One region of the Shinella sp. JR1-6 genome, then DNA from elsewhere that is predicted to be linked to it. Evidence: predicted binding sites of a transcription regulator. Region 1 holds the regulator's gene; the other holds the start of a gene.

Region 1 (4,535 bases):
GAGGCTGCCGGCGTTGGCGTCGCAGCGATCGGCTCGCTCTACATGATGCTGATCGTGCTCGTGCTCTCCCTGCCGATCGGTGTCGCTGCCTCGATCTATCTGGAGGAGTTCGCTCCGAAGAACCGGTTCACGGACCTTATCGAGGTGAACATCAACAACCTCGCCGCCGTACCGTCCATCGTCTACGGTCTTCTCGGCCTTGCTGTCTTCGTCAACTTCGCGGGCTTCCCGCGCTCGGCGGCCCTCGTCGGCGGCCTGGTGCTGACCCTCATGACGCTGCCGACGATCATCATCGCGACCCGTGCCGCGCTGAAAGCCGTGCCGCCATCGATCCGCTCGGCTGCGCTTGGCCTCGGTGCCTCGAAGATGCAGACCGTGTTCCACCATGTCCTGCCGCTCGCGATGCCCGGCATCCTGACGGGCACGATCATCGGTCTTGCTCACGCACTCGGTGAAACCGCCCCGCTGCTTCTCATCGGCATGGTCGCCTTCGTCGCCGATGTTCCGGCAACGCCGATGGACCCTGCGACGGCGCTTCCGGTGCAGATCTACATGTGGGCCAACGAGGCGGAACGCGCCTTCGTCGAGCGCACCTCCGGAGCCATCATCGTGCTCCTCATCTTCCTCATCCTCATGAATGTTGGCGCCATCCTGTTGCGCCGCCGTTTCGAACGGCGCTGGTAGAAGGACCGGTCATATGAACATGATGTCAGAAGCAGCAGTCGAGAAAGCGCTGGACAAGAAAATGAACGACATTTCCTACAAGATGATCGGCAAGGACGTCTCGGTCTACTACGGCGAGAAGCGCGCCCTCTACGATGTGAACCTCAATGTTCGCGAAAACACGGTGACCGCCCTTATCGGCCCGTCGGGCTGCGGCAAGTCGACCTTCCTGCGCACGCTGAACCGCATGAACGACACGATCGACGGTTGCCGCGTCACCGGCCGCATCACGCTCGATACGGACGATATCTACGATCCGAACATCGACGTCGTGGAGCTGCGTGCCCGCGTCGGCATGGTCTTCCAGAAGCCGAACCCGTTCCCGAAGTCGATCTACGAGAATGTCGCTTATGGCCCGCGTATCCACGGTCTCGCCAAGGGGAAGGCCGACATGGACGCCATCGTCGAGCAGAGCCTTCAGAAGGCCGGCCTGTGGAACGAGGTGAAGGATCGTCTGCATGAAGGCGGCACGGGCCTTTCCGGCGGCCAGCAGCAGCGCCTGTGCATCGCCCGCGCCGTCGCCGTCAGCCCGGAAGTCATCCTCATGGACGAGCCCTGCTCGGCGCTCGACCCGATCGCGACCGCCAAGGTCGAGGAACTGATCCATGAACTGCGCGCGAACTTCACCATCGTCATCGTGACGCACTCGATGCAGCAGGCGGCCCGCGTCTCGCAGCGCACCGCCATGTTCCACCTCGGCAACCTCGTCGAGGAGAACGACACCGACAAGATGTTCACCAACCCGGATGACCAGCGCACGCAGGACTACATCATGGGCCGCTTCGGCTGACGCCTTCGTCGCCGAGCATCCCTGGAACCCGAGCGCATTAAGGACTGAGCCATGTCATCGAGCCACATCGTCTCCATCTACGACGAAGAACTGAAATACCTCTCCCGCCGCATCTCCGAAATGGGCGGCACCGCCGAGCAGATGGTCGCCGATTCCGTCCGCGCCCTCGTCACGACCGACGCGGCGCTGGCCCAGAAGGTGATCTCCGAGGACGTCATCCTCGATACGGCAGAGCGCCAGATCAACGACAAGGCGATCGTCACCATCGCCAAGCGCCAGCCGATGGCGGCGGACCTGCGCGAAATCATGGGCGCGATCCGTATCGCGGCCGAACTGGAGCGCGTCGGCGATCTCGGAAAGAACACCGCCAAGCGCGTCATCGCCGTCCAGAGCTCGGGCATGCCCCGCAAGCTCGCCCGCGGCCTGGAGCATCTCGCCGAGCTCGCGCTGATGCAGCTCAAGGAAGTGCTCGACGTCTATGCCACCCGCTCGATCGAGAAGGCCAAGGCGATCCGCGAGCGCGACGACGAGATCGATGCGATCTATACCTCGCTGTTCCGCGAACTCCTGACCTACATGATGGAAGACCCGCGCAACATCACACCCTGCACGCATCTCCTGTTCTGCGCCAAGAACATCGAGCGCATCGGCGACCACGCGACCAACATCGCCGAAACCATCTACTACATGGCAACAGGCTCGCAGCCGGAAGGTGAGCGTCCGAAGGACGATACCTCGACCTCCGTCGTCGCGGCCGATGTCGCCGACGCGTCCGAGTAAAGAGCAAGGTTCAACTCCATGGTGCCCAGAATTGCCGTCGTGGAAGACGAGGAGGCCCTGAGTGTTCTCCTCCGTTACAATCTGGAAGCGGAAGGTTTCGAGGTCGATACGATCCTGAACGGTGACGAGGCCGAGATGCGCTTGCAGGAGCGCATGCCGGATCTCCTCATCCTCGACTGGATGCTCCCGGGCGTTTCCGGCATCGAGCTGTGCCGACGCCTGCGCCAGCGCCCGGAAACCGAACGCCTGCCGATCATCATGCTGACGGCGCGCGGCGAGGAGAGCGAGCGCGTGCGCGGGCTTGCCACCGGTGCGGACGACTATGTCGTCAAGCCCTTCTCGACGCCGGAACTGGTTGCCCGCGTGCGGGCGATGCTGCGCCGTGCCAAGCCCGAGGTTGTCTCGACGGTGCTGCGCTGCGGCGACATCGAGCTCGACCGCGAGACGCACCGCGTCCATCGTCGCACCCGCGAGGTCCGCCTTGGCCCGACGGAGTTCCGCCTTCTGGAGTTCCTGATGACCTCGCCCGGCCGCGTCTTCTCACGCTCGCAGCTTCTCGACGGGGTCTGGGGCCATGACATTTATGTCGACGAGCGCACCGTCGACGTGCATGTCGGGCGTCTGCGGAAGGCGCTCAACTTCGCCAACATGCAGGACGTCATCCGCACGGTCCGCGGCGCCGGCTATTCGCTGGAAACCTGAGCGAGCGGAATTCCTCCCAAGGACGGAAATGGGCCCTCAGGGGCCTGTTTGCGTTTTGGGGGAATAGTAGAGGCACCACCATCTCAAACGAAAACGGACCCTTTCGGGTCCGCATCGCATTTTCTGCCGTGGTAGATGTTATCGCATCCGGCGGCGCTCGGCCGAGGGCTGGTAGGCGAGGCGCTGGTGGTAGGTGCAGTAGGGCGAATTGTCGGGGGACTCGTTGCCGCAGAAGTGGAAGTCGTCGTTGAGCGGGTCTCCGATCGGCCACTTGCAGGTGCGCTCGGTGAGCTGGGTCAGCTCGAGACGACGCGACATCGGCACGACCACGTTGTTGCGGTTGGCCGGAACCGGAAGGGTCTCGGCCTGCATTTCGAAATCGGCGTCGATCTCTTCCTTGACAATGGCGTTGCCGGCCGGACGGGCGACCGGACGGGCGGCGACGGGACGGGCAGCGAAGTTCGACGGACGCGGCGTCGCCGGAGCCGGACGCTTGGCGCGTGTCGCGGTCTGGGTGCCGCCGGCCTTGGCGCGGCCGGGCAGATTCAGCCGGTGCACCTTGCCGATGACGGCATTGCGGCTGACGCCGCCGAGCTGCGCCGCGATCTGGCTCGCGCTCAGGCCCTCGCTCCAGAGCTTCTTGAGTTTCTCGACGCGCTCGTCTGTCCAGTTCATGTTTTTGTCTCCGCTCGGCGTTCAGGATGCGGGAATCCCTCGTCGTGCTCCGGACGGGTCCGGAACCTGAACGCCCTAACTCTCTTGCTGACTAGTTCCGCCGCATGCAGTCTAGTAATTGGTCTTTAACCTAGAGACCGGTGGACTCTGTGACAAGAGTCGCCGGAATCCGGGCGAATCGATTTCGGAGTTTTCCCCAACTTGCTGGTCGGGTGTGACTCGATAGAGACACCTTCCATGCGCGTCGCGAATCCTCACCTTGCGGGATGTTCAGCGCCATTTCGGGTGCGATTTTGTTGACATCCCAATATGAAATGCTGATAGTGCGGCATGCCGCCGAAAGGCGGCTTTTGGTTTTTCTGAGGCTTGGAAAAGTCAAGCTGCATTTCTGTTTTTCCGCATCTCTTTTCGGAGGATCCACGCATGGCCGATGTCGCGCCGCTCTATGAAACCTACATGCGTGCGCCGCTCCGGTTCACGCGCGGGGAGGGCGTGTGGCTGACCACCGAAGATGGCGAGCGATATCTCGATTTTGCCGCCGGTGTTGCCGTCAACTCGCTCGGCCATGCGCATCCTCATCTCGTCGCCGCGCTGAAGGAGCAGGCCGACAAGGTCTGGCACCTGTCGAACCTCTATGAGGTTCCGGGCCAGGAAAGCCTCGGCAGCCGGCTGACGCAGGCCACGTTCGCCGACAAGGTGTTCTTCACCAATTCAGGTGCAGAGGCGCTGGAATGTGCGATCAAGACCGCCCGGCGCTACCATTTTGCCAAGGGCCATCCCGGCAAGTACCACATCATCACCTTCGAGGGTGCCTTCCACGGGCGCACGATCGCGACGATCGCCGCCGGCGGTCAGGAAAAATACA
Region 2 (4,535 bases), on a different contig from region 1:
TGGGTGTTTCATTGCCACATCATCGAGCACCAGAAGACCGGCATGACGAGCTATGTGCGGGTGACCTGACATCCGGAGGGCCAAGTTTTCGATTGTGGCAAAACCGTGGAACGTCTAAAGCTGCCCGATCCAAGAACGAGAAAGTCCGCCCGAGCCGCTATGCAGATCATCGAGACCACCGCAGCCCTTGCCGAAGCCTGTGAGACACTCGCCCGGTCCGAGTATCTGACCATCGACACGGAGTTCCTGCGGGAAACCACCTTCTGGCCGGAACTCTGCCTGATCCAGCTGGCGGGACCAGAGATCGAGGTGATCGTCGATCCGCTGGCCAAGGGTCTCGACCTCGCCCCCTTCTTCGCCCTGATGGCGAACCCGGCGGTGCTGAAGGTGTTCCATGCCGCCCGACAGGACATCGAGATCATCGTCAACCGCGGCGACCTCATTCCGCATCCGATCTTCGACACGCAGGTTGCCGCCATGGTCTGCGGCTTCGGCGACAGCGTGTCCTACGACCAGCTCGTCCAGAAGATCAAGAGCGTGCATATCGACAAGTCCTCGCGCTTCACCGACTGGAGCCGCCGGCCGCTCACCGAAAAGCAGCTCGAATATGCGCTGGCCGACGTGACGCACCTGCGCGACGTCTATCTCGCGCTCAAGGAGAAGCTGGAGGCCGCCGGCCGCTCGCTGTGGCTGACCGAGGAAATGGCGGTCCTGGAATCGCGCGAGACCTACGACCTGCATCCGGACGACGCCTGGAAGCGGCTGAAGATGCGCGTCAAGAAGCCGATCGAGCTGGCGGTGCTGCAGAAGGTCGCCGCCTGGCGCGAGCGCGAGGCGCGCGGCCGCAACGTGCCGCGGTCGCGCATCCTGAAGGACGACACGATCTACGAGATCGCCCAGCAGCAACCGGCCGATGCCGAGGCGCTGGCGCGCCTGCGCACCATTCCCAAGGGCTGGGAGCGCTCACAATCGGGTGCCGCCCTGCTGGAGGCCATCAACGAGGCGCTCGCCATTCCGAAGACCGACCTGCCGCGCCTGCCCCGACAGGCCCACGTGCCGGAGGGGGCTGCCGCGGCCAGCGAAATGCTGAAGGTGCTCCTGAAGATCGTCTCGGAGAAGGAAGGCGTCGCCGCCAAGATCATCGCCAACAGCGACGATCTGGAAAAGATCGCCGTCGACGGCGAGAAGGCCGAGGTCGCCGCCCTCTCCGGCTGGCGCCGCGAGCTCTTCGGGGAAACAGCCCTCAACCTCATCACCGGCAAGGTGGCACTGCGCTTCGTCGACAAGAAGATCGAGGCGGTCGCACTTTAGCGCATTTCCAGCCGAAGCGAGATCGCTTCGGCGTCGGATAATGCGGTAAAAACAAGAATCCAGGGCATTTCCGGTAAACCGGAGTTCGCTGGAAATGCCCCAGTCAGGCGTGCAGCTTCGCTCCCTTGGTGATGCGGTCGACCGTCTTCTTGTCGGCGTGCACCGCGATGCCGACGACCTTGGCGTCAGCGGGCCCGAATTCTGAAAAGACGGCGCGGTTGGCGGCGTCGTGGCCGGTCGCAAACATTTCCTCGATATAGACGGAGGCCGGGACGTCGCGTTCCAGCGCCCGGGCATGGATCTTCGACAGCGTCGTTCCGTCCCCCGACAGCACGATGACCGGCTGCACGCTCAGCGCATTGTAGACATTGCCGGCCGCATCGCGATAAGCTTCGCCGATCAGCTCCGGTTTCCGGCCGATGACGCCGCCGGACAGGAAGGCGGTCACGTTCAGCTTCTGCCAGACCTCCAGGTCCTCGCGCAGGACAATGGCGAACTTGGTATCGAACATGCAGGTATACTCCCGGGAAGAGGCTGCGGACCATTCCGCGGCCAATGCGATAGCAGGCGCGGTCGAAGGCCCGCTTGAACGTTCGTGCACGGAAAGGGACCGCATCCTCGTGGCGCCGGAACTCGCCGGCATCGAACGCATCGAGGCGCGCTTCCACGGCAAGGGCTTCGAGCCGCACCGGCACGACACCTATGCGCTCGGCGTCACAATGGCCGGCATCCAGACCTTCTCCTACCGCGGCGAGGCCCGCTTCAGCCCGCCCGGCAACGTGATCGTGCTGCATCCCGACGAGATGCATGACGGGGGCGCGGCCACCGAGGACGGCCTCACCTACCGCATGATCTACATCCCGCCGGAGCGCTTCCTGCCTGCGACCGCCGCGCGCGGGCGTACGCTGCCCTTCGTCGCCGCGCCCGTCATTGACGATCCGAAGCTGGCGGGCCTGCTGCTGGACGCCATCGGCAGCATGGATGCGGCAATCGAACCGCTGAAGCTCGACGAGCTGCTGGGAGAAATCGCCGGCCTTCTGCTCGACCATGCCGGCGCGCCGCAGGCGAAGATGGGCCGGCTCGCCCATTCGGAGGTGCGTCGGGCCTGCGATTTCCTCAGGGAAAACCTTTCCCGGCAGGTGAACTCCGCGGAGCTCGAACAGGTGACCGGACTGGACCGCTTCGCGCTGTCCCGGCAGTTCCGCCAGCTGCTCGGCACCAGCCCGCACCGTTATCTCGTCATGCGCCGGCTGGAGCGGGCAAAAACCCTGATCGCTGCGGGGGAAAGCATCGCTGAAGCCGCCTTTGCCAGCGGCTTTGCCGACCAGGCGCATCTCAACCGCCACTTCAAGAAGGCGCTCGGCATGACGCCCGGCCGCTTTGCGGCGCTCGCCATCTGATCCCAGAAATCCCCCGGACCGTCACGAAAGCGACAAGCAACTGTCAAGCAGCAGTCATGTGCGCCCCCTATCAACGGCCTCGTTTTGCCAACCCGATGGGGATATTCATGACCAGACATCTTTTTTCGACCGCCGCGCTCGCACTCCTGATGGCAACCGCCGCCGGGGCCAGCGACAAGGAATTTCCGGCCACGCTGAAGGCCCATGCGATCCTGCCGGCCAACACGATCATCGCCGCCCCGGCCGATGCCGCCACCTATCTGAAGACCTCGGGCAAGTTCACCACCGCCGACCGCAAGCGCACCGAGGCGCTCGGCACCGTCATGGGCAAGGACGGCGTGCGCCAAACCGGTCTGTCGCTGCCCTTCGACGGCCAGCCGATGCAGGGTTTCTCCGGCATCAAGACCATGGAGGACGGCTCGTTCTGGACGCTTTCCGACAACGGCTTCGGCAACAAGCTGAACTCCACCGACGCCATGCTGATGCTGCACAATGTGCGCTTCGACTGGGACAAGGGCACGATGGAGCCGGTCAAGACCGTCTTCCTCTCGGACCCGGATAAAAAAGCGCCGTTCCCGATCGTCATGGAAGGCGCTGAAAAGCGCTATCTGACGGGCGGCGACTTCGACGTAGAATCCATCCAGCCGGTTGCCGACGGCTTCTGGGTCGGCGAGGAATTCGGCCCCTACATCCTGAAATTCGACCTCGACGGCAAGCTCACCGACGTGATCGCCACCGAAGTGGACGGCAAGCCGGTCACCTCGCCGGACAATGCAACGCTCGCCGTGCAGGCCGATCCCACCAAGAAGATGCCGGCCTTCAACCTGAAGCGTTCCGGCGGCTATGAGGGCCTGGCGCTCTCCAAGGACGGCACGAAGCTCTACGGTCTCCTGGAAGGCCCGATCTGGGTGGACAGCGAGAGCGTCGAGCAGGCAGACGGACGGCCTGCGCTGCGCATCATCGAGCTCGACGTCGCCTCCAGGGCGTGGACGGGCCGCAGCTGGCTCTATCCGCTCGCCGAGGGCAGCGAGGCGATCGGCGACTTCAACATGCTGGACGAAACGACCGCGCTGGTGATCGAACGCGACAACGGCGTCGGCACCGCGGACAAGGCCTGCGCCGACGCCAAGGACCCCAAGCCCGACTGCTTTGCCACCGCCTCGAAGGTCAAGCGCATCTACAAGATCGCCATGACCGACGAGAACGCCGGCAAGGCCGTGCGCAAGATCGGCTATATCGACCTCCTGAAGATCGCCGACCCCGACAACAGGAAGCGCCAGGGCGGCGGCGAAGGCTTCTACGACATGCCGTTCCTGACGATCGAGAATGTCGACCGCATCGACGAGACCCACATCATCGTCGGCAACGACAACAACCTGCCCTTCTCCGCCGGCCGCGCCCTCGACAAGGCCGACGACAACGAGTTCGTGCTCATCGAAGCGGGCGACCTGCTGAAGGCCGAGTGAACATCTGCGGCGGCGCCTCCGGGCGCCGCTGCTCCCCTTGATGTCTAGCGCGGATCGACCAGATGCAGGATGAGCTGGTGGACGTTGCCGCCGTCGTTGAGTTCGACCTGGTCGAAGTCGCGGCTGCGGGTGCGCTGGGCCTGGGAGAGTTCGCCGAGCTTTGCCTGAAGCTGCGGGCGGATCTTCTGGCAATTGGGATCGTTTTCGACCGTCATGCCGACGCTCGCCGCCTCGATCTCCTTCACCATGTCCCTGATGAAATCGCCATGCACCTTCTCATGGGCGGTCACGCCGGCAATGAAGGTGTCCCAGCGGCTTTTCAGCGGCTCGGAGAGCTTCGTCTTCAGCTTGGGCAGCG

Evidence for each region. The regulator PhoB, encoded in region 1, activates phosphate uptake and scavenging genes when phosphate is short. The targets are predictions, from matches to a motif close to TGTCATNNANCTGTCAT.
Region 2: the regulator PhoB is predicted to act here: its motif matches at 2,753-2,769, upstream of EXZ48_RS05530 (esterase-like activity of phytase family protein).

What each region holds. Positions count from the first base shown of each region.
Region 1 covers NZ_SHMI01000006.1:296,260-300,794, reverse strand. Annotated here, with positions in the region: gene pstA (phosphate ABC transporter permease PstA) at 1-684, shown strand, start outside; gene pstB (phosphate ABC transporter ATP-binding protein PstB) at 698-1,513, shown strand; gene phoU (phosphate signaling complex protein PhoU) at 1,565-2,293, shown strand; gene phoB (phosphate regulon transcriptional regulator PhoB) at 2,312-2,995, shown strand; gene EXZ48_RS13715 (GcrA family cell cycle regulator) at 3,134-3,670, opposite strand; gene EXZ48_RS13710 (aspartate aminotransferase family protein) at 4,094-4,535, shown strand, end outside.
Region 2 covers NZ_SHMI01000003.1:59,351-63,885, reverse strand. Annotated here, with positions in the region: gene EXZ48_RS05550 (multicopper oxidase family protein) at 1-69, shown strand, start outside; gene rnd (ribonuclease D) at 166-1,311, shown strand; gene EXZ48_RS05540 (DUF2000 family protein) at 1,415-1,822, opposite strand; gene EXZ48_RS05535 (AraC family transcriptional regulator) at 1,821-2,711, shown strand; gene EXZ48_RS05530 (esterase-like activity of phytase family protein) at 2,819-4,177, shown strand; gene EXZ48_RS05525 (DUF922 domain-containing Zn-dependent protease) at 4,222-4,535, opposite strand, start outside.